Regions from separate parts of the Paenibacillus sp. FSL R7-0048 genome, predicted to be linked through region 4. Evidence: riboswitches for the same ligand, from Rfam matches in the RefSeq annotation. Region 4 holds a riboswitch; each other region holds the start of a gene.
What was found. A riboswitch is a leader RNA that binds a small molecule or an ion and turns the genes downstream of it on or off. The one in region 4 is predicted to bind cyclic di-AMP.
Positions count from the first base shown of each region.

Region 1: another riboswitch for cyclic di-AMP. It lies ahead of NSQ91_RS02745 (hypothetical protein); the one in region 4 lies ahead of NSQ91_RS27185 (alpha/beta fold hydrolase).
Region 2: another riboswitch for cyclic di-AMP. It lies ahead of NSQ91_RS00545 (C40 family peptidase); the one in region 4 lies ahead of NSQ91_RS27185 (alpha/beta fold hydrolase).
Region 3: another riboswitch for cyclic di-AMP. It lies ahead of NSQ91_RS26710 (TrkH family potassium uptake protein); the one in region 4 lies ahead of NSQ91_RS27185 (alpha/beta fold hydrolase).

Region 1 is NZ_JBBORF010000001.1:619,952-625,686, reverse strand. Features, by position in the region: gene kdpA (potassium-transporting ATPase subunit KdpA) at 1-467, opposite strand, end outside; gene kdpF (K(+)-transporting ATPase subunit F) at 480-557, opposite strand; gene NSQ91_RS02750 (hypothetical protein) at 684-1,100, opposite strand; cyclic di-AMP (ydaO/yuaA leader) riboswitch at 1,351-1,540, opposite strand; cyclic di-AMP (ydaO/yuaA leader) riboswitch at 1,960-2,124, shown strand; gene NSQ91_RS02745 (hypothetical protein) at 2,193-2,747, shown strand; gene NSQ91_RS02740 (hypothetical protein) at 2,762-3,283, shown strand; gene NSQ91_RS02735 (hypothetical protein) at 3,324-3,776, shown strand; gene NSQ91_RS02730 (hypothetical protein) at 4,357-4,548, opposite strand; gene NSQ91_RS02725 (ABC transporter permease) at 4,580-5,735, opposite strand, start outside.
Region 2 is NZ_JBBORF010000001.1:110,933-116,667, forward strand. Features, by position in the region: gene motA (flagellar motor stator protein MotA) at 1-45, opposite strand, end outside; gene NSQ91_RS00520 (hypothetical protein) at 252-545, shown strand; gene NSQ91_RS00525 (4a-hydroxytetrahydrobiopterin dehydratase) at 774-1,061, shown strand; gene NSQ91_RS00530 (c-type cytochrome) at 1,144-1,500, opposite strand; gene NSQ91_RS00535 (GNAT family N-acetyltransferase) at 1,628-2,113, opposite strand; gene NSQ91_RS00540 (C40 family peptidase) at 2,303-2,794, opposite strand; cyclic di-AMP (ydaO/yuaA leader) riboswitch at 2,800-2,942, opposite strand; gene NSQ91_RS00545 (C40 family peptidase) at 3,305-3,733, opposite strand; cyclic di-AMP (ydaO/yuaA leader) riboswitch at 3,791-3,929, opposite strand; gene NSQ91_RS00550 (hypothetical protein) at 4,148-4,978, opposite strand; gene NSQ91_RS00555 (M1 family metallopeptidase) at 4,990-5,735, opposite strand, start outside.
Region 3 is NZ_JBBORF010000001.1:6,033,220-6,038,954, forward strand. Features, by position in the region: gene NSQ91_RS26700 (LysR family transcriptional regulator) at 4-906, shown strand; gene NSQ91_RS26705 (potassium channel family protein) at 1,430-2,101, opposite strand; gene NSQ91_RS26710 (TrkH family potassium uptake protein) at 2,115-3,473, opposite strand; cyclic di-AMP (ydaO/yuaA leader) riboswitch at 3,536-3,713, opposite strand; gene NSQ91_RS26715 (CPBP family intramembrane glutamic endopeptidase) at 4,036-5,712, shown strand.
Region 4 is NZ_JBBORF010000001.1:6,146,609-6,152,343, reverse strand. Features, by position in the region: gene NSQ91_RS27205 (alpha-glucuronidase family glycosyl hydrolase) at 1-2,050, shown strand, start outside; gene NSQ91_RS27200 (Nif3-like dinuclear metal center hexameric protein) at 2,075-2,869, shown strand; gene NSQ91_RS27195 (hypothetical protein) at 2,954-3,127, shown strand; partial or broken gene NSQ91_RS27190 (glyoxalase) at 3,205-3,315, opposite strand; cyclic di-AMP (ydaO/yuaA leader) riboswitch at 3,562-3,748, shown strand; gene NSQ91_RS27185 (alpha/beta fold hydrolase) at 3,854-4,663, shown strand; gene selD (selenide, water dikinase SelD) at 5,267-5,735, shown strand, end outside.

The sequences.
Region 1 (5,735 bases), 5.5 Mb from region 4:
ATCCCTCTGACAAAAGCAACCGCAACAGAAAATCCGCTCGCTGCAGACGTGAACATCATCATCGTGATGACTGCCATTTGTGAAAAATACGATAGTCCCGTCTCCCCGCTATAATGCTGCAGGTTCGTATTGGTCATAAAGCTGATCACCGTATTGAATGAAAGCGTCTGTTCCATATCGGCAATTCCATTCGGGTTCAGCGGCAATCCCCGCTGTAATCTTAGAAAAATATAACTGAAAGCAACCAGTACGATATTAGTTAGAACAAAGCTGAGTGCATACTTCTTCCAGGACATTCCGTCCCGTTTTTTCAGGCCGATCAGCTTATAAATACCTTTCTCTGTGCCTGCAAACCAGCGATCCGTACGATTCGGTTCGTTAGAAAATACATGATATAAATACGTTCCCATCGGCTTGACCAGCAAGATGAGAATTACAATTACGACGACTATTTGCAAAATGCCCATGAATGCCCCTCCTTAAAATTTCTCAGGATGAATCAACGCGTAAACCAGATATATAAACAACAGTAGGGTAACAGCGATTACTAGAATCACAGCTTATCCCTCCCCGTATCCTCAACTACACCTGCGCACCAGCGCATAAAGCCATAAAATAACCCGTAAATTACAGCTAACGAAGCCACCATATACAGATCCATCATATCTTCCGCACTCCTTCCATTATCCTTGATGAGGTGATCTATCGATTAGAAAATCAGCATCACCACTATGGGAATAGATTACATAGCTCGCACCAAGTCTTTTATAGACCAATCTAGGATTTATTGAACTTGTAATCACAAAAATCGGCTGTGTCGTCCAGGTACGGCACATCTGAATATAGCGGCAGCAAAGCGGAAAGCTGCTCTCAAACAGATATACCCTGCCTACCGGGAACGATGGGCGAAACCAAGTGCTCTGATGGCGGGTATCCACTAGAATAACATGCTCAATCCCGAGCTCCTCAAGTAAAGCTTTCTCAGCCACATTGTTGGTTAATCCCGCCATCTTAATACCCCTGAACTTCAGAAGTTTAATGAAATGTTCTCCCGCCTTTGTAGGCGCACATACAAGCACATATTCATTCTGATCCGTCATCTTTTTTCTCCTCCTGCTCATTTACAACAAGGAGGCAACGAAAATCTCCGAAAGGATGTTGACCTATCGTCATTTTCGGGCACAACCTAAAGCTCGGTTGTGTCACGTCATTAGACGCTGCCTTACAAATACCGCTAATGATGAATTTAGCGACCTCTTAGGGGAGGCCTCCATAAATGCTTTGCTTCTAAGAGCACAGCAAAAAGCCACAAAGGATCTCCTCTGTGGCTCGCTAGCGGTCACATTGCACTCATCCTCTCTCCATACGCTTACGAGGTTAGCTGTCGGATTCGGGCGGTGAGAGTCGCCCTACCTGTATAGATGCGAGCTCACTCGCACCCTCTACAGGATTCACCCCATAATCGGCTTCCGACTCTCACATCGGCTGCCGATTGTTGGTTCCCCCGCTTTCCTTACCGGAAATTAAGCGGATCAAATATTCGATTGTCGTTGAAACAGGAGTAATCATACTCTTATGCACGAAGACTTGTAAAACCTGAATGATGCCAAAATAATGCAAATTAAAAACTATTTTCCCATTAGATAGCGCTTACTTGATATCTAATCTCTCTATATCTCTTGTTTACTCGAGTTTGGAGCGTTTAATCGCTATCTATAACCCATGTGATTTTATTCACCTTTTTAGAGCGAAAATACTGCAAATTCCCATTATAGGTAGAAACGCAAGAAGCTGAGGCTGAGCGAGAAAGAGGCGCGATAACACGCCATAAATACCTATTTACCTCGTTTTTCAGTCGTAGTCGGCAGGATATGGTTAAAATTGCTCTAAAAGAACATTTTCCGTTTTTTACAGAAAATCTTGAAAAGAGTATGATTCGGGTTGAATCTAATTCATAAAAAACAATCAACGCTGAGTTCCTGCATTCGCAGGGAACGGGGGAACCATCAGGCCACCTGGCCTACTTGGGGTGAATCCAAAGGAGACTGCATAAGTCTCAATAGGTAGGGCGACTCTCACCGTCCGAATCCGACAGCTAACCTCGTAAGCGTAAAGAGAGAGACCCTTGATCCGCCACGCTTTGGCCCAGGTATATCTGCCTGTAATCCAAAACCGCAGCAGAGGTCCTCCTCTTGCTGCGGTTTTTGCGTTACCTGAGCTTATTAGGTGATAGCACGCTGGATGGGGTGAATGTTTTGAAGCACTATTATTTAGGGATACATCAAGGGCTGCTTGAGCCGATAAGTCTAAATTACGTTTGTTTCGGGGCCTTGTGGTTCGAAGAACATAATCACAGGTACATTGTAGGCTATGCATTTGGCCAGAACCAGATCCAAGCCCTTCGCCAGTTCAGCACACCTTCTTCTTGTAAAGACTGTTTAGACTCTAAGATTGTATATGAGATATATAAAAAAATTCGAGAACAACAGCAGCAGCAGGATTGGTCATCACACCAAAAGCTCCCGTGGTTTACAGCCTTCAAGGAGCCTTGGAAAGATGTAAGCGCCGGTTGGTATGTCTTGAGATCCCGCAGCACCTTTCCCTTACATCTATCTGTTATACGAAAAGAGAAGTTCCGACTATGGCTAGAGCATACCGCAGTCTGTGAGAATAAAATGGAGATGCTCGCTTGTGTAGAAAAGGCTAGTGTCACTCATCATGTTGACTTAAAGCTTTTGGAAATCTAAGGAGGAACCCTACTATGGACCAGCGCAGACTATCCCGCATTGAAGTATTTGTATTGGATGAACCCGAGCCTATTCACTATGGAATGGAAGGGGCTGAAGGCTGCCGTTATGGTATTCTGAAGCTCACCTGTAAGGGAGGCTGCAGTTGGGGGGCTTGTCTGATTTCTGCCAACACCAAAAATTTCGATCTCATTAAATGGAGTTCTTTTTTACGGGCTATCTGTCATTGCCGTCTTGAGGAAGCGCTGGATAAGGTCCGCCGCGAAGGTTCAGATTGGGAGCAGGTTAAGCTTGAGCTAGTTCAGGGTGCTTTGCAGGATTTAAAGGCCAAGCTCCAGGGTAAATCCTTGGCAGGGCATATTCAGCAAGGGCGTCTGTACAGTGTTGCAGCAGGGGGGAGCAATTCCAGAAGTGAACGGCTCTACTACAAGCCTTCAAAAGCTTTATCCACTGCCTCCCAGCAGAAACACAGTTGCCCGGAACCAGACACCGCCGATCTTATCAATAAATCCATCTCTTACTTTTCTATATTATAGATTCAAGCAAATCTCTCATTCTGAAAGGATCGTGTTCACCATGCCTGACCCCTTACCTCCCGAGTCCACCTACAGTACTAAATTTGCAGAGTATGTCCAAAAGTATACTAATGAAGTCTACGTACTTAGTTCCATGTTGTTAGAACAATCTAATGAGGCAGACAAGATTACTATCCGCACCTTCACAGAGCTTCATAAAATATATCGTCAGGATGATTTCGATCCTCAGTTATTCTCTATCCACGCTTACCGCACTTGTATTCACCAGTGTGCTGATTCTTTTGCCCGGCGCTCCCTTCTATCGGCTAAGGCATTACCTTGGGAGGAACAGCTTGTGAAGGTCATGTGGTACGGTCTAAAGCTGCCTCTTTCTCAAATAAGCATTATTCTGCAAAAAAGTGTTCCCGCACTGAAAACACAGCTTAGAGCTGTACGGGAGCAGATGACCACCCAAACGGATATACTAACGAGCGCAAATCTTTCTATAATTTAGTCACTGACTAGAATTCAGACAATCTTTAAGCGCATGAAGCATCTAACGGACTCAGGAGCCTTTAATTGAAGCTTTTCCACAAATATGGCCGGCGTTCGGACTCCAGAGTCACTAATTGTTTATAGAGCACCAAATATACGCCTACTTCCACTCAATAGCATCACTGGAGTCCGCACCCCCTTCAAAAGACCTTGAAATCGCCAAATAACGCCTTCTGAGTCCGAAAGTAAAAATCTCGAGCGATGAGCGTCTCGGATCGTCTTAAAGCAAGCCCTAATCATCTTCCACCAAGGCTTACGGACCCAGATGACGTTACTTACACGTTTATCGCCTTTTGAGCATAGTATCGGACTCCAGTGCAACTATTTGGTTAAAAGAGCTACTAATTCACCATTTTTCATGCCAATAGCGACTATAGTGTCCGATATCTTGCTAAATCTCGATGATTGTTGCATTTAAGTGCTGCTGGGTCCGTTAGCTATATCAGCTCGTATACAAAGAGATTGCCAACTCAAAAACGGGGATATCCCAACAACCATAAATGGTTGTTAGGATACCCCCGAAAATTCAGTTCCTACTATTACACTTTACTCTTACGCGCCTTACCGTACATCCACAATCCTGCCAACATCCCCACTATAGCAACACCAGTCAATACGCCTTGAACGAAATCCATAAAAGTGGAGCCATCCGGAAGCATTCTACTAACCGTAGCCAGCGATACCGAACTCATTAAAAGCATAATGGTATATTGTTCGCTTGTAGACATCATTAGCACTCCTTAAAAGTTATATGAGGTCTTCTTAGATCTTGTAAGCTTTCATTGCTTTTCTGATTTCTTTAATACTTGGGCGTTTGCCGTACATCAGTACGCCGGTACGATAGATCTTGGCTGCCAGCCATCCGAAGATGAAGGTAGTCACAAGCAGGATCAGCAGCGATACAATGACTTGCCAGATCGCCACCTCGCCGACACCAATTCGGAGCAGCATCGTCAATGGTGAGGTGAAAGGCACATAACTCGCTATCTTAACCACTAGAGTATCTGCATTGGAGATACTGAACAGTGGAACATAGAACGCTACGAAGCCTAACATCATGATTGGCATTACCGCCTGACCGAGATCCTCCGTACGGCTGACAATCGAACCTACAGCCGCATACATCAAGGCATAGAGGAAGTAACCTAATACGTACAAGACAAATCCATAGAGCAGCAAGTTAATATTGAGCTGGCCTAAATCGAGATCAAAATCAGCCAATACAGTCGCATTATGCGGGAGCGTCAAATTGACGACGATCGCTGCGACAAAGATCCCAATTTGCAATATTCCTACTAGGAAAACACCGATAACTTTACCGAACATTTGCGCTAAAGGTGAGGCACTTGTAATCAGAATCTCCATAATCCGCGAGCTTTTCTCAGAAGTTATCTCTGCGGCAATCATGTTGCCTGTCATCATAATGGACATAAAGAACAACATAAGCATGGCATATACGATAATGTAGTTAATGGCTGGAGTGTCCTCCTGAGAGCTTTCACTGCCACCGCCTGCGTTAAGCTGTTGTGTAGTAATCTGCACAGGCGTTGACATTGCAGCAATCTGTTCAGAGGTCAGCTTGTCGCCAACGATGAATTGTGTGTTTGCTTGCTGAAGTGCATTTTGGAGATAAACTTGCACATCTCCGTTTAGTTCCCCATCATTACTATGATAAGTAACGGGTGGAAGCCCTTCACCAGTAGGTTCCGCAAAAGTAACATAACCTTCTACGGTCTCTTCATCTAATGCTTTCTTTAACTCGGCATCCTCCGCAGAAGCATATTGTACTATCTTAGCCTGTGGCATGCCCTCTGGCGCAGTATAAGCCTTCAACAATTCTGCAACCTGATTTCCCTCTTCAGCAATCACAGCAATTTGAGTAACTTCACTTTTGGCCGAATCACCCTTAAACTGATCG
Region 2 (5,735 bases), 6.0 Mb from region 4:
AGCAACCAAACCAAAAATTAAACCAATTATTGTTGAAATTTCCATTTTGCACCTCGTCCGTGAGATTTAAGATGTGTTCCGACAATGCCGCGTATATCATCCTTGAAACAGCGGCAGGGCACTCTGTGCGAAACCGAATTAACGTATATTCTTATTTATCGACATCATTCGGTTTTTTGTGAAGTCATTTTTTCGGCTATAATGGATAAGGTAAGTAATTATTCATCTGTGAAGAAAACGGAGTGATATACGTGGGTGTAAAGCATGGTAGAGATTACGGTGAAATTCTAACAGATTTGACCGAAGCCGTCGGACGAATTTCCGATGGATATTTATTTTTTGAGATGGATCCGGACGAGTGGCAGGAACTACCCCAAGAATCAAAGCTGGAGGTATGGGAAGCATTGGCTGAGGATCTTTTCTTCGCGCTGGGTAATGAACCTATGATTGAGGTGGGGAGCGGCGTAATTATTTACGATAAGGACACGCACCGCATTAATATTTTAGTTGGCGAAGAGGATTTGGCTTCAGTGGTTTTAATTTAGGCGGAGGAGAAGTCTGGACGTAATTTGCCCGTAGTCAGTAGCCCGTGTTAAAATTGATAAAGCCGAGTTATAATCGCTGGGATTTGTGAATACATTAAATCGAAAATATCGCCTTTATCCTGGCACATCCCTTGGACCTCAGAAGCTAAGGGATGTTTTGTTTAAAGCCTAAGACAAGTAAAGGGAACTGCGCACTTTACTGCAATTTTTTGTAAGGGAGGAAACGAATTGTTATTTACGGAAGAGGAACTGCGTGAGGAGATCACCAAGCTAGAGGGCTGGAAGCTGGAAGATAACGTTATGGTACGAAAATATATGTTCAGCCAATATATGAAGGGCATTGCGTTTGTTGATGAAGTAGCCACGATTTCAGAAGCCTTCGATCATCATCCACATATTACGATTGATTATAAAACAGTTACACTGCGACTTGAATCTAATGAAGAAGATGGGATTACGGCTCTAGATCTTCGAGAGGCGCATCAATTTAATGAAGCCTTTGAAAAAAATCACTAGTTTAGCCAAAATCATAAAATAAACGCCCGTGCATAGATAGTCACCTATCTCATACACGGGCGTTTTTAGTTGCTTGGGTGGGTTACTTTTTCTCTGAGAGCCAGAGTGCGACGTTGGCGATCTCTTCAGGCGCTAGCTTCTCCTTAAAGGAAGGCATTTGACCACGTCCTTTAGTGACGATGCTGTAGATTTCCTCAGCGTCATGCTGGCCGCCTTCATTCTGAAGACTTGGTCCAACTCCACCTTGAAGCTGATCGCCGTGACAGGTGATACAGCTGGCTTTCACGGTTGCTTCTGCCTTTGCCGCGTCCAGTTGAACTACCGGCATCGTGGGCTTATTTTCTTCCGCTACCTCTTCTTTACCCGGAAGTGTAAACATGAGTACTACCGCAAAGGCACAGGCGGCAAAAAACAAACCGCTCATGATCCATTTCTGCATCCCAATTCGTCCCTTCTATGTAAGCTGCTCCCTACATTATAGCTTATGGTGAAGCGTTATCATAGGGTTTGTGACAAAAAAATGAACGAGAATACAATCATTCTTATGAAATATATGGTATTTAATATCATTTGTCATAGACCATGCAATAAAAAGGTTTGTCTCCTGTAGGTGTGCGGCGTTCATACGTATCTGTAATCGTAAATCCACATTTTTGATAAGTTCGAATGGCGCGTTGGTTCCAGGTCAGGACTTCCAGATCTATCTCACGATCAGGATAACGATTCAAGGCTGTCTGGACGATTGCATCTACGAATAGTTTGCCTAAACCATGGCCGCATAGATCGGGGCGCATCCCAACTCCTAAACGAACGACTCCTTCCATCGGGAACAACTGTGCGAATCCGCACAAAACCTCTTGTTCATTTAATATGGAGATATATTGTTCCTTCCGGAGCTGCGGATCACCAAACTCGATGCCAAGAGCCTGCATCTGCTCCCACGGCATCCAGCCATAAATATTATATGGAGGCGTATAGCTCCACTTACAAATAGCTTCTCCGTGAATTGCCTCCATAGGAACTACATGAAAAGTTACCGAGGGATTTATCATAAAGTCAACGATCTCCTTTCACGAGGACATTGCTATATTACTAATTATATACAAAATGGGGGAGGTTCGACTCAGAAACTTTATATGAGAGGAATGTTTTACAAATTATGAGAGGGGTAAATAAGTAATAAGACAAAAAAACAAGCTCTCCTCCAAGAGTTACCTTGGAAAAGAGCCTATGTACGTTACTTATTGAACATCATCATTGTCTTCCGATTCAGCAGCAACCGATTGGTAAGCGTCTGTGCTCATAATGCGCTTAGCACCAACGTAGCGTTTCACGTAGTAGCTATCACTCAGAGAGCTAATCGTAACACCGCGTGAGGTAGAAGCGTGTGCGAACTTACCTTCACCGACATAAATGCCGACATGGGAGACACCTTTGCCACTTGTATTGAAGAATACAAGATCTCCGGCTCTTATATCATCACGGGAGATTGCTGTGCCCATTTGATATTGGGAACCTGATTGGTGTGGAAGGTTAATGCCAATCTTATCAAACACATACATTGTAAATCCGGAGCAATCAAATCCGTTAGTGGATATACCGCCGGATACGTATTTAGTACCGATGGCCTTGTCAATCACTTTATCCATTTTGGAATCTGCGAAAGCGCTTCCTGCTCCGATGGTGAGGATGATGGAAAAGCTTAGTACTGCTGCTGCTAACTTCTTCTTCAAAAGTGTATACCCCTTCCAAATGCCTACGAGGTTAGCTTAAGGGTTCGGTTGAAGGTCCCCTATGACCCCTCTATATAATGGAGGTCAATTCACCCAAAGTTGGTTCCCCCGTTTTCCTAATAGTTAGGAAACTCGGCTCATACTGTTGATTAGGATTAGCTTGTAATCAATACATGACAAAACCTTTGTAAATAACAACTTAATGATTACAAAAATGTTACTAAAATCTCACTGCGCTAATTGTAACAAACAGAAAGCCGCTTGGCAATCGTTTTTAACATATTAATGCAGAAAAATTGGCATTTTTACGGTAGAAAGGCATATGTAAGCGTTAATAATGACCTAATTTTTAATATAATTGCAATTTTTATCAAATAAACGTGTTTCAATTGGGCTCTAATAGTGTAAAAATATATTATGGAAAAAAGAAAAACCCGAATTTGATTACGGGAATAATCAGATTCAGGTTCATATAGTTGTAATTATGAGGTTATAGTTGTGAGGAAGGTTTCAATCGAAGGCTACAGCTTGATAAGCTGAAGTACTCATTACTCTTTTAGCGCCAACATAACGATTGGCCCAGTAGGCCTGACTGAGTGAAGTGATGGTCACTCCACGCGAAGAGGACGATTGTGCGAATTTTCCGTTTCCAACATAAATGCCGACATGGGATACTCCATTGCCAAGTGTGTTAAAGAACACTAGGTCACCAGAACGCAGATTGCTTTTGGATACAGCAGTTCCAACGCTATATTGAGCTTTTGATGTACGAGGTAAAGTAAGACCCACATTCTTGAATACATATTTTGTAAATCCAGAGCAATCAAATCCGGCAGTGCTTGTACCTCCGGTTTTATAGGCAACTCCAATAGTCTTTGAGATTACAGTGTCCATCTTAGAGTCGGCAAAGGCGCTTCCTCCACCAATAGATAATGCCATTACAAGTCCTAGCGCCGCAGCGACGCATTTTTTTCTTAAATTATGTCTTTTCAAAAGATGTACTCCTTCCAAGGCCTGCGAGGTTAGCTTAAGGGTTCGGTAGAAGATTCCCTATGATCCCTGTAAAGCGAGATCAATTCACCCAAAATATGGTTCCCCCACTTCCCGGTGCAAAGGAATTAGGCGTGTTAAGCACCAAGAGAATGACGTTTCGACAGTTACACTTACGATAAATACATTTAGTTATGTAGGAATCGTTTCAATTGATTACAAAATTGTTACTAATAGCACAGGACTTATTGTAACAGAGCTTTTATGATTTTGCAAATACTCTTAAGTTATCCGTAATGAGAAAAAGTCCCAGCTCCTGAATACAGGAATTGGGACCTTTTTATTATGTCAAATAAGGTTAATTTATTGTGGAAATGCTTTGCTACACCATAGATGATATTGTGCAGAGATTCCCCACATTTTTAAGAGCGTAGAAGGTAGTGGTGAGATTTGCCGTATTATAAGTGCCGGCAGGCCGGGACAGAACAGACCCGTCAGTCCGCACACTAGCAGTAAGAGCAAGCCTCCCGCACCAAGTACAATGGAAACACCTATAGCAGGAATCAGTGACCGCAAGCAGATGAACAGTGAGGAGAACATTCCTGTACCGCCGGTGTAACCAAACTGCATATATAGAAGAAACAGGCGCACGATAAAAATATATATAAGCCATGCCAATACGTATGGTACTAAATGAAGTAACAAAGTGTAGTTAAACAAAGAGGATAAGAACAGCCCGTACATTTTTGGAGCAAGCCAGTAAAGCGGCAGCAGGGTCAGAACCCATTCGATTAGGCTAAAGACTAAGACAGGTAGTCCATAGATCTTCATGCCAGGGAAAAAGAACAGTCCGCGCTCGCCCCTTCGCTCCTGGTGGAGCTCATGCAGCAATCCTGCCCTTATGAAAGGAGAAAGCAGAAGTCGCAAGACAACAAGTCCTAGAAGCATCCATAACCAAGTGCGTATCGCAGGGTCAGTATTCAAGCTGAACTGTCCCTCGATATAATACAACAGTCTGCCCATACCGCTGCCGCCGGCGTCTTTATCTGGATAGCGCAGTAGAATTGGAATAATAGCAGATCGGATGAAACCATACATAAAGTAGCCCCAGAGCAGTCGGTAGATGAAGAGCAGAATTAAAATATAAAATTGCTCCTTCATGCTTTGCCAGCCGCGGGTTATCGATGTTCTCACAATCATTCACCTCACCAGACAAGAGTTCCGAGCACGGTTTCAAGTAGTTTAGTTACACTTAACGTCCAGCGAGAGAGCGTCTTGTGCTCTATTTCCGCCAGCCTAAAGTTGTTTAAATGTTTGCTCTCCAATAAGATGGAATGCTCAGGGTCAATCTCAGCAGAGAGAAGAGGCTTATCGCTTAACAATTGAAACGTAGTCTCTGCTCCTTCACCGTTCCAGACCCGCTGCACCGAAGAGCTGTCGGCGAATGTGAATTTCACGGGAACATCATCGTAATGGCTCCCTTTATTTGAAATCTTCACTAATGATTCGTAGCTTTGAGCATCGCCGCTGTTATTTTTTTTAAAAGTAATCGTATCTACTGAGAAGTCAGGCGCACCATCACCATAAATATAGTCATCGAAATAGGCCTGCCATGATTTTTTGGTTACCTTCTCAACGACTTTCTGAAAATCTGACGTAGCGGGATGCTGGAAACGGAACTTACGAGCGTAGGAGGACATGATGTTGTTCATTGCTTTGGTACCTACCTGGCGTTCGATATCTTTAAGTACAAGCTTGCCGCGGATATAAACATTTCGGCTATAGGAATCAGCCCCTGCATATTTCCACGTTTCCAGATTTAACGGCTCAGGTATAGTCACCAGGCTGGCCTGTAAAGGCAAATTAGACTTGATACCGTATTCTTGTTCCATAAGTCTGTCTTCGGCATAGGAAGTAAAGCTTTCATCCAGCCAGGCCTCCTCGAATTCAT
Region 3 (5,735 bases), 110 kb from region 4:
ATTATGTTTGACGATTTAGATGTTTTTGCAGCAGTTGTGGAACATTCCAGCTTAAACCGGGCCTCACGCCAGCTCAATCTATCCCAGCCCGCCTTGTCTCGCAAAATTTCTAAACTCGAGGAACGTCTGGGGGTCGCACTGTTTAATCGTTATGGCAAACGACTGGAATTAACCGAGGTTGGGCGTCTCACTTATTCCTATGCGCTTGAACAACGGCAGCAGCGTTCCAAGTTTCTGGAAGCCCTTTCCAAATTTAAAGAGGGGGAGCCAAGGCTTGTCACCTTGGGGGCTAGTCTTACCTCACTGCAGACCACGCTTCCGCCGCTGGTAAACGCTTATATGGATAAATATCCGACCGCAGAGCTGAAGCTGATCACAGGCCGAACGCATGAGATCGTATCCTCAGTTAGTGAGGGAAAATCAGATGTAGGTCTGATCGCTTCCTCTATTCAAGAACCCGGGTTACGCTGCATTTCTCTGTTTGAGGATCAACTGCGACTGGTCGTCTCAGAGCAGCATCCTTTAAATTTATCTTCCAAGCTAACCATGGATAATCTATCCCGGCTGCCTATGATTCTCTTCTCAAAGGGGACCTGGTACCGGCGTCTGACGGACGATCTATTCCAGCGCTGCGGGATTGATCCCGATGTGCGCATGGAGATTGACTCCTTCGAAGCCATCGTACGGCTGCTTCCGACTGTCAAAGCGGCTGCGTTGCTGCCAAAGTCTTATCTGCGTCCAGAACTGCTGAACGGCGGCGGGCTGGTGTCCTTACATATCAAGGAGCTGGAGCAGACTCAACGGACCACCTGCCTGATCTACCGTGACGATGGAAGCATGAGCACGGCGGCTCGCAGTCTGGTGCAAGTTACCGAAGAGATGTTTCTGACAGAACGTGAGCAGTAAAGCCGGACCAAATGAATCAAGGGCGCACCTAGTGATCTCCAAATGAGGTAATAAGTGAAGTACTTATAGCGTAATTAGGGAATTTCTCCCTGAAATTTAGAGATTTTTGTTCAGCAGACTTAAAATTAGGGAAAACTTCCCTAATTTTCGGCTGATTCAGTAACTAATAAAGGAATCCCACTGTTTATTAGGGAGGAATTCCCTGATGTCGTTCATTTAGAGCGAATAGCGGCTATTTTTAGGGAGGTTTTCCCTAATTAGTTCACACCCACTCTGTACATCGTACAAACAAAGAACGCATATCGCCCATATTCCACCGTCACAGATACCACAAATCATCTACTACAGCCGTACGAATATCACACCTAACAACTCGTCCACCGCACAAACCAATATATTAGAACACTACGCGTGGTCTATAGCCATATGGCATAGTGAAATCCATTACTTTTCCTACTCTTTACTCCATAAAAAAGAAGCTGCCCCCAAGTAGAATTCACTACTTTTGAGTCAGCTTCTTTTCCTATGATTCTTGGTTCACAACTTCACTCTCAAAACGGTCAATACTTTCATTAGGACCAATGAGTACCATAACATCGCCTTCACTTAAATAATCATGGGCAGTTGGAGCGACGATTATTCCACTTTCCCTATTTAGGGCAACAATACTGCAGCCATATTTAGCTCTTGTATTTAAATCAGACAAGCTTCTGCCGTTCATGCAGGACGGTACGGTCAGCTCGACAATTTTATAATCCTTGGACAGTTCAATATAATCCAGCAAATTGGGCGTCACCAGCTGATGTGCCACACGAATCCCCATATCCCGCTCCGGAAAAATAACCCGATCAACCCCCAGCCGCGACAGTGCGCGGCCATGAAGGATAGAGATTGCCTTAGCCACCACTTGCTTGACTCCAATCTCCTTCAACAAAATGGCCGCCAGAATGCTTCTCTCCATATTGTCACCAATCGCAACAATCCCACAATCAAAGTTCCGTACACCAAGCGAGCGCATAATTCCCTCATCTGTAGCATCTGCTACTACCGTATGCGTCAGCTGATCGCTCATTTCCTCCACGCGTTCTTCATGGTGGTCAATGCCGAGCACCTCGTAGCCCATTTCCATCAGCTCAAGCGCCAGGCTTGAACCGAAGCGACCTAAGCCGATTACTACAAATTGCTGTGCTTTCATTTCTAATTAACTCCTATCCAATAATTATTTTACCTTCCGGATACTTATACAGTGGTTTACCCTGTTTGGGACCGAGTGCATACGCTAAGGTTAGTGGACCTAGCCGACCTGCAAACATCGTCAGACAGAGTAGAATCTTACCGATCGCTGACAGTTCCGGAGTTAGCCCCATAGTCAGTCCTACCGTAGCAAAGGCGGAGGTCGTCTCAAACAAGATTGCCAAGAAATTACTGTCTTCAGTTGTGGAGAGTATCATCGACACAGAGGCGATTAACAACAAAGCCAGCAGCGTGATCGTTAATGCCTTGTAGATGCGCTCTTGAGCCAGCCGATAACGGAACAACACAACATCTTCCCGTCCACGCAGCATAGCAATTACAGCACCAATCATCATCGTAAAGGTTGTTGTCTTAATCCCCCCGCCCGTTGAGCCCGGAGAAGCACCAATAAACATAAGAATCACTATAAAAAATTGTGTAGCCTGCCGAAGTCCAGCAATATCTACTGTGTTCGCGCCAGCCGTACGGGGAGACACGGATTGAAAGAAGGCCGATAATATTTTACCGCCGAAATTCAGTGAACCCAGGGTACGAGTGTTAGTAAACTCAAATATAAAAATAACCAAAGCTCCGATCAGAATCAGCCCTGTACTGGTGGACAGGACAACTTTACTATGTAGAGACAGCCTGCGGGTTACCCGAAACTCCACCAGATCTGACATTACAATAAAACCAATCCCGCCGGAGACAATCAGAAACATCACAATAATATTCACAAGCGGATCATATACATAATCAGTTAAACTGCGAAAATCCCCAAAAATATCGAACCCCGCATTATTAAACATAGACACCGCATGAAATATGCCATAATAAATCGCTTTTCCCAACGGCATATCAAAAGCCCAGCGAATAGACAGCAGCACAGCGGCACAGCCTTCTATGACAAGAGAATATATGAGGACTCTCCGGATCAGTCGCACAATTCCTTCCATAGAGCCTTGATTCATGGCTTCCTGTAGGATTAGCCTGTCCCGCAAAGATATTTTACGCTTTAACACCAGTGAAAATAGAGTGGCCATGGTCATAAAACCTAAGCCGCCGATCTGGATCAGAATCATAATTACGGTTTTCCCAAAAATGGTGAACGAAGTTCCGGTATCCAGCACAACAAGCCCTGTAACACAGGTTGCCGACGTTGAAGTAAATAATGCATCAATAAATTCCACGGAATTCCCGCTTGTGCTTGAGATGGGCAGCATAAGCAGCAAGGCCCCTATCAGAATGATCGATGCAAAACCAAGCACCAGTATCTGCGGCGGCGAGAGCTTCAGAAACTTAAATTCAGAAATCCTGCGAAACTGTGAAGCCACTTTGCTCACCTTCTTATCAAAAATTCCAACAAAAAAAGCACTGGAAAACCAATGCTGACTTGGTTCCTGCAGTAAATTAGCCTACGAGGTTAGCTGTCGGATTCGGACTGTGCAGGCTGCCCTATTCGTTCCCAGAACGAAATTCACCCCTGATGAAAGTGCCATTTATCGTGTACACTCCACTTTTCATCACTTCTTATGGTTCCCCCGTTTTCACCAGAAATTCGGCTACTATACAATTGCATACAAATTATATACGTTATTTAGTGAATTCACAAAGACACAATTAATGCTCATTCACATGAAAAAATGCGGTTTAAAGAGACTGCATCAAAAGGAGTGCCTTTTCTCATCACTTTTCCGTGTTTTCCCTGCAATTACACCGATTCTCATCATTCGTGCAGAAATGAACACGATAAAATTCATGGTATAAATTCACATGACTATTCTATACTATCTCTATTACCCATAAAAAGAACATATAATGTTTTTTGTAACCAACCAGGCACTAATACTATAATGGAACATAACATTGTCACAGTACATAACAAGGAGGCGTTACATGAATCCCGTCGGCCAGCCCTTACAGCAACGTGCCCTCTCCAAGAGGCTCATCATCTCGGGCATTATCGGTCTTATTCTATTTATTATGTTTCAGATTTCCCCTTCACTGCTTAGTAGCCCTACAGGTGAAGATACCACCGTCATTAGCAAGGCAGAAGCCCGTGACCAAGCCATATTATTTGCAGAACAAAAGCTCAACTACACCGAAGCACCAAACGATCAATGGAATGTACTTTACCAGACGGACTCTTCCTTTTATGGTTATATGTCTCGCGAGAAGCTTGTGGAGGACTACACCAAGAAAAAATTGGATCAAAAATATCCTTTTGATGTCTTTCGGGCAACGCTTACTCCTTCAGCGGAGCAAGAGCCGCAAATCATCGTTGACCTCAATATGTATAACGGTAAGATTGTCGCTTTCTCAAAGGCTGCAAAAGTTACCTCCGAAGAGGGGCCAGGCATCGCTTCCGTTGGTGCAAAAGAGGACAAGGGAGCTGACCTCACTCTAGCGCAGAAGGAGAATCTTGCTCGTCCTTGGCTTCAGGAATGGGAAGTAAATCCTGCCAAGCTACAAATTGAATCGAATACAGGAAGCCATGGGCTAGTGTATACGGATAGTACTGTTCAGGTCGGCGAATCCTTATTGCACTATTATTTTGATTTCAGTGGAGAGCAGGTATCCAGCTTTAATGCCGGATTCACTGCACCAGCTTGGCATACCTCCTACGTACAAGGACAGACCTCTTTAGCGGAAAAGCTAACATTATTCGGTTACGGTATACCCACACTGATTTTAGGAATTCTGGCACTCGTCTACAGTATTCTTAGAAGAGAGCATACTTCCTTTAAACGTGGAGTATTCCTAAGCTCAGCCTATTTTGTAATCATGATGATCAGCACCTATAATATGCTTCCTGAATCAACGGGCGAAGGGCTAGAAGCACAGATTACCTCTGTCATTATGTTTATCATTTATGCTTTGTACAGCCTGCTGATGTCCTCCTTGCTCTACTTCTCTTTAGTGGGCGGCAATGGCCTATGGCGAAAAGAGGAAGGCATGAACCCTTGGCCCCGCGCCAAAGAGCCCGGCTATGGACAATATGTGTTGGACAGTATCCGGGCTGGATACATCTGGGCTTTCGTTCTGCTAGGGGTGCAGACGGTTATGTTCATCATATTATCGTTTACCTTGCACAATTGGTCTACTACAGACGCCACCCAATCTCCCTATAACATGAGATATGCTTGGCTTCTGCCTATCGTCGCATGGCTCGCTGGTTTATCTGAGGAAGCCATTTATCGCTTTTTCGGAATTCCTATGCTGAAAAAGGTGTTCCGGAACACTTTTATCGCTTGCTTGATCACCACACTGGTTTGGGCGTTTGGCCATACGTTATATCCGATCTATCCCATCAGCTCCCGTCCCATTGAGCTGACTGTAATCGGGCTGCTGTTCAGCTATATTTTCCTTCGTTACGGGTTTATTGCTGTCATGTTCAGCCACGTCGTGTTTGACAGCATCCTGATGGGCGCTACGCTGATCTTTATGAAGGAGAGCGTAAATGTAGGCGCGGGTATCTTCGCGATTATTATGCCGTTCATAGTCGCTTACATCGTCTATCGATTTAATCCACCACAGAAGCCTAAGCCGGTGGAGCCTTCTTCTTTGATTTAAACTAATGTGAAGACGTAATGAAA
Region 4 (5,735 bases):
AAATACCGCTTATGAGGCTTGGCTCAATTATGGTCAGCTGAAATCAGGATCTCTATACAATCAATATATAGATTGGTGTGTTGAGTTGGTAGTAACGGAGGACAACGAGACGATTCAGGCGGCAGCCGCGGAATTCATACAGGGGATGACCTCTATGCTGGGCAAAGCGCCACTGCTCACAGCGAAACCTGAAGGACCGTGTATCGTTATAGGAACCTTCCAAGGGGGGAATCCATTAATTAGTAGAGTATTCGCAGGAGAACGAACCCATTCACTGGGTCCTGAAGGTTTCCTTATACGTACAAACGCTACTGAGCAATGTATCGCTGTCGGTGCTTCAACGCCTGTTGGAATATTGTATGGCGTATTCCATCTGTTACGGCTGATAGGAACAGAAAGCGAGATAGACGCTCTGAATTTGTCTATGAATCCGGTGAACGGCCTGCGAATGATTAATCACTGGGATAATTTTGATGGCAGTATTGAACGTGGCTATGCTGGACGGTCCTTTTTTTACGAGTCCAATCAATTTCTTAACGATACAAAGCGGCTGCGTGATTATGCCAGATTGATGTCCTCTGTGGGGATCAACGCGATTTCAATTAACAATGTGAATGTTCATGAGCTTGAATCTCTATTTATAACGGAGCAATATTTGCCTGATATCGCGTTAATTGCAGGAATATTCCGCGTATACGGAATTAAGCTATTCCTCAGTGCTAACTTCGCCAGTCCGATACAGATCGGAGCATTGGAGACAGCTGATCCACTGGACCCAGCGGTGCGGCAATGGTGGAAAGATAAGGCGGGTGAGGTTTATCGAGTGATCCCTGATTTTGGCGGGTTTGTGGTCAAAGCGGATTCAGAAAATCGACCAGGACCATTCACTTACGGGCGTGACCATGCCGATGGCGCTAATATGCTGGGAGAAGCACTGGAGCCGTTTGGCGGAATCGTGATTTGGCGTTGTTTCGTATATAACTGCAAGCAGGATTGGCGTGACCGTAAGACAGATCGGGCCAGAGCAGCGTATGATCATTTCAAACCATTGGATGGCCGATTTAATGATAATGTAGTGCTGCAAATCAAGAATGGACCGATGGATTTTCAAGTCAGAGAACCGGTATCTCCGCTGTTTGGCGCACTGGAACATACCAATCATCTGATGGAGTTTCAGATTGCTCAAGAATATACAGGGCAGCAGCGGCATCTCTGTTATCTCGTTCCACAGTGGAAAGAAGTCCTTGATTTCAATACTTATGCCAAAGGGCAAACTACACTTGTGAAACATATTGTGGACGGATCGGTGTGGGGAAATAAATATAATGGTGTGGCTGCTGTAACTAATGTCGGGGATGACATGAACTGGACGGGGCACGGGTTAGCTCAAGCTAATCTGTATGGATATGGGAGATTAATTTGGAATCCGGAGCTGACGGCAAAAGAAATAGCTGAGGAATGGATTCGCCTTACCTTTGGCACTGATGAAGGTCTAGTGGCTGCTATTCGCGGGATGTTAATGGACTCATGGAGGATTTACGAATCTTACACAGCTCCATTAGGTGTGGGCTGGATGGTTAATCCGGATCATCATTATGGGCCGAATGTGGATGGATATGAATACGCCAAGTGGGGAACGTACCATTATGCGGATCATAAGGGCATTGGTGTGGATCGTTCAGTCAAATCGGGAACGGGGTATAGCGGACAGTATATGGGTCTCAATGCATCAAATTATGAGAATCTAGCGTCTTGTCCAGAAGAGCTGCTGCTGTTCTTCCATCATGTTCCATACACGCATGTTCTGCAATCGGGGCAAACGGTTATACAACATATCTACGATACTCATTTCGAGGGGGCAGAGCAGGCTGCACAGCTTCTAGCAACATGGGAATCACTTGAAGGCAGCATGGATAGTGGATTGTATGTGCAAGTGAAGCAACGTCTTGAAGAGCAAGCAGAGCATGCGCAGGAATGGAGAGATCGGATCAATACGTATTTTTACCGTAAGAGCGGAATTGAGGATCTTAAAGGCAGAAAGATTTATTAGATTTCGATTCGAGGGATGATGATAGTGAGCCTCACGATTAGAGCGATTTTGAAAGATTTAATGGGAACTGTGGAACAGGTAGAAGGGACTGTGGATATTCTGAACCCAGGGGAACCGGAAACTGAAGTCACAGGGATTATTACGGCCTTCTCTGCCACACAAAATATTGTGGAGCAAGCAATAGCGTTAGGAGCCAATTTGCTGATCACGCATGAAGGTGTATTTTATAGCCATCATGCAGCGAGCGAGTGGTTAGAAGGTGATCCGGTTTATCATGCGAAAAAAAGTCTGATCGAACATTCCCCAATAGCTATTTTTCGTTATCATGATTATTGGCATCGGCAAGAGCCGGATGGGATTATGATGGGCTTGCTGCGAGAGCTGGATTGGTCAGACTATGTGGAAGAGCAGCAAGCGGCTGCTACGATTCTCACTATTCCTGCTATGACTGTAATGGAAGCTGCTCAGTATATTAAAAGTAAGCTAGGCATCTCTTATGTACGTGCTGCTGGTGACCTGTCTCTGTCCTGCAAACGCGTAGGGATATTAGTAGGTTACAGAGGAGGCGGGATGATGGCTATTCCGCTTTTTAATGATCACAATCTTGATTTAATTATCGCTGGAGAGGGACCAGAGTGGGAGACTCCGGAATATGTGCGGGATGCAGGGCACCAAGGCAGATCTAAAGCGCTCATCATGTTAGGTCATGCGGAGAGTGAAGCGCCGGGGATGAAATATTTAGCTGAAATCTTAGCAGACAAATATCCCATGCTTCCTACCCGGTTCATTGCTGAACAACCCATCTATCAGATGGTTTAATCTGGGGAAATTAAGAGTACGGAATAAATAAACATATTATGGAGAAAATGAAGGGAAACAGGTCACTGAGAAAGGAGTGTTTCAATGGAAATTCCTTTGGAGGCTGATGAAGTATTAAGTCGGATCAAAAAGCTGCAAAGCGACGGAAGCTCGATCAGTAAAAAACAAGTAAAGCAAAGCGACCCAGAGCTTATGAGAAGTGCGCTGTTCTTTTTTCCAAGCTGGGAGCATGCATTGAAAAACGCCGATCTTTTGTAGCCATAGTATTGTAAAAGGAAGCTAAGTGGACAGGGGGATATCTCTGATTCTGCTTAGCTTTTTTCTTTTTTATGAAATCATTCGTGCTGTTCATGTGAAATAATATTAACAAGCTTGCCAAACGGATCGGGGACATAGAAACGACGAACACCCCAAGGTACAGAAACTGGCCCAATATTGGTATTGAAGATTGTCGTTTCTTATTAAATAGGAAAGTACTGGTGAATCACCCCCTTTTTCGCTTGCTTCAGAGCAGTTTTTCTAAAGAAAACGAGTAAACAAGAGCAAAAGAAAGAGAAAATGAAGAGTATGCTTAATATGAAATGAAAAGCATTGCTTTCAACATTATTTTGACCAGAGCCCTCCTTTACAAGAAAACCTTACAAGAGTATGATTCATCTCAGAACTGAGAATTATCTTAAATTTACAATTACATAAGCAATCCGCTTAATTTCCGTTTCTGGAAAGCGGGGGAACCAACAACTGGCAGCCGATGTGAGAGTCGGCACTGGTTATGGGGTGAATCCTGTTCCGGGTGCATAATATGCATCCCTGCAGGTAGGGCAACTCTCACTGCCCGAATCCGACAGCTAACCTCGTAAGCGTATGGAGAGAGGATGAATGGCGTGTTTAGTGATGAATAGCCACAGAGAATCCCTCTGTGGTTTTTTGCTGCGTTTTTAAGCAGATATGGTCGTAGAATTTATTATGAAAGAGGTGTTACCTTTGCCTATCGCTAAACTGAACGGAACTTCGCTCTATTATGAAATCAATGGAACTGGCACTCCGGTTGTGTTTATCCATGGACATGGATTAACACACAGTATGTTCAAACCACAGCTGGAGTATTTTTCCGATAAATATAAAGTGATTTTGTGCGATTTACGGGGGAATGGCAAGTCTGGTAAACTGCTGGAGGCCCCACATGAGATTATTGAGACGCAATGTCTGGATCTGATTATGCTGTTGAATGACCTAGGTATCCGTGAAGCAGTTTTTGTAGGAATCGCCTATGGTGGCTTAGTCGTTCAGCATATTGCCAAACAATATCCTGAGCGTGTAAAAGCCATTGTGGTCGCGGATAGCTTTTGTAGGACTCACGGATCAACAATAGTAGGGAAAATACAAACTATGGCAGCATATTGCAGTTTACTAATGTATTATCTCCCAAGCGAGCTGGTGTTGCCTTCGATTCGGATGATGTACCGAGAGCGCTGGAGTCTGGCCTACAATGAGATTAGAAGAGGACTGCTGGACAAACGCCCCCGGGAGTTATATCGGCAAAGGCTGGCTACGAGCCATGTTGATTACACCAGATGTTTAAAGGCTTTTAAACGTCCTGCATTATGTATTGTGGGGGACTTTAATGAATTTGGAGTGAATTGTATGAAGGAAATGGTGTCTCAGCTGCCGCAGGCGCAGTTGGCGATTATTCCGAACGCATTAGATCCAAGTAATCTGTGCCAACCGGAGCAATTCAATGCGATTCTTCAACGTTTCTTAGAGAAGCAGCAGGGTACTCAGCAGATTAGCTGATCTATTGGGAGACCTTCACAAGCGAAGGGTTTAAGTGAGAAAAAAGACGACCCATAGCCAGGGCGGAATGAGCTGGCTATGGGTCGTCTTTCTGGGAAGAACTTTAGGGGAATTCTCCCTAAAATGAAGGAGAGTATGGCTCCTAGAACGTAGATTAGGGAAATCCTCCCTAATAATAGGATGTTTTTAGCCATAAATGGGTATTTGCATGAATTTTTAGGGAGGAATTCCCTAAAAACCTCATTTTAAAGCGATTATCGATGAACATTAGGAAGGATTTCCCTAATATAATGGACATCCAATTAAAGGCTGGCTTATCCGTAGTGAAATCTACGAATGAGCCAGCCTTTGGTTATTTTACTAACCGATGGATGTTGAACATTTACAAGCATATTGTACCTAGAACGCTACTTAATGTCCCTACCCTACCACAGCACCAAATATAGCTCACCCGACGTGGGAAAGAACTGTAGGCCCTAAGTAGTGAAGGTAAGTGTATAGAAGGAGGCGTAGTAAGCAACGCATCTGCTACTCTTGCATTTTGTACAATGCGATCTACTCGTGTAAGATTAAGATAATTCATACTAAAGGAGCTGAGTCATGATGTCTCAAGCTGAAACTATAAAACTGACTTCATTATCTTCAAAAGGGGGCTGCGGCTGCAAAATCGGTCCCGCCGATCTCATGCAGGTTATTCGTAGTCTGCCACCAACTGTTCCTAACCCGGATCTACTAGTAGGTCTTGATACTAGTGATGATGCAGGGGTGTATCGTTTAAGTGATGAATTAGCGTTAGTGCAAACTGTTGATTTTTTCACGCCGATCGTGGATGATCCCTATTCATTTGGTCAAATTGCAGCAGCCAATGCATTAAGCGATATTTATGCGATGGGTGGAAAGCCGCTTACGGTGCTTAATATTGTGGCCTTTCCTATTTCTGTTTTAGATAAAAGCATTCTCGGTGACATTTTGCGCGGTGCAGCGGATAAAGTACAGGAAGCAGGAGCTACTCTTGTGGGCGGACATTCCATCGACGATAAAGAGCCCAAATTCGGATTGGCCGTTACGGGCC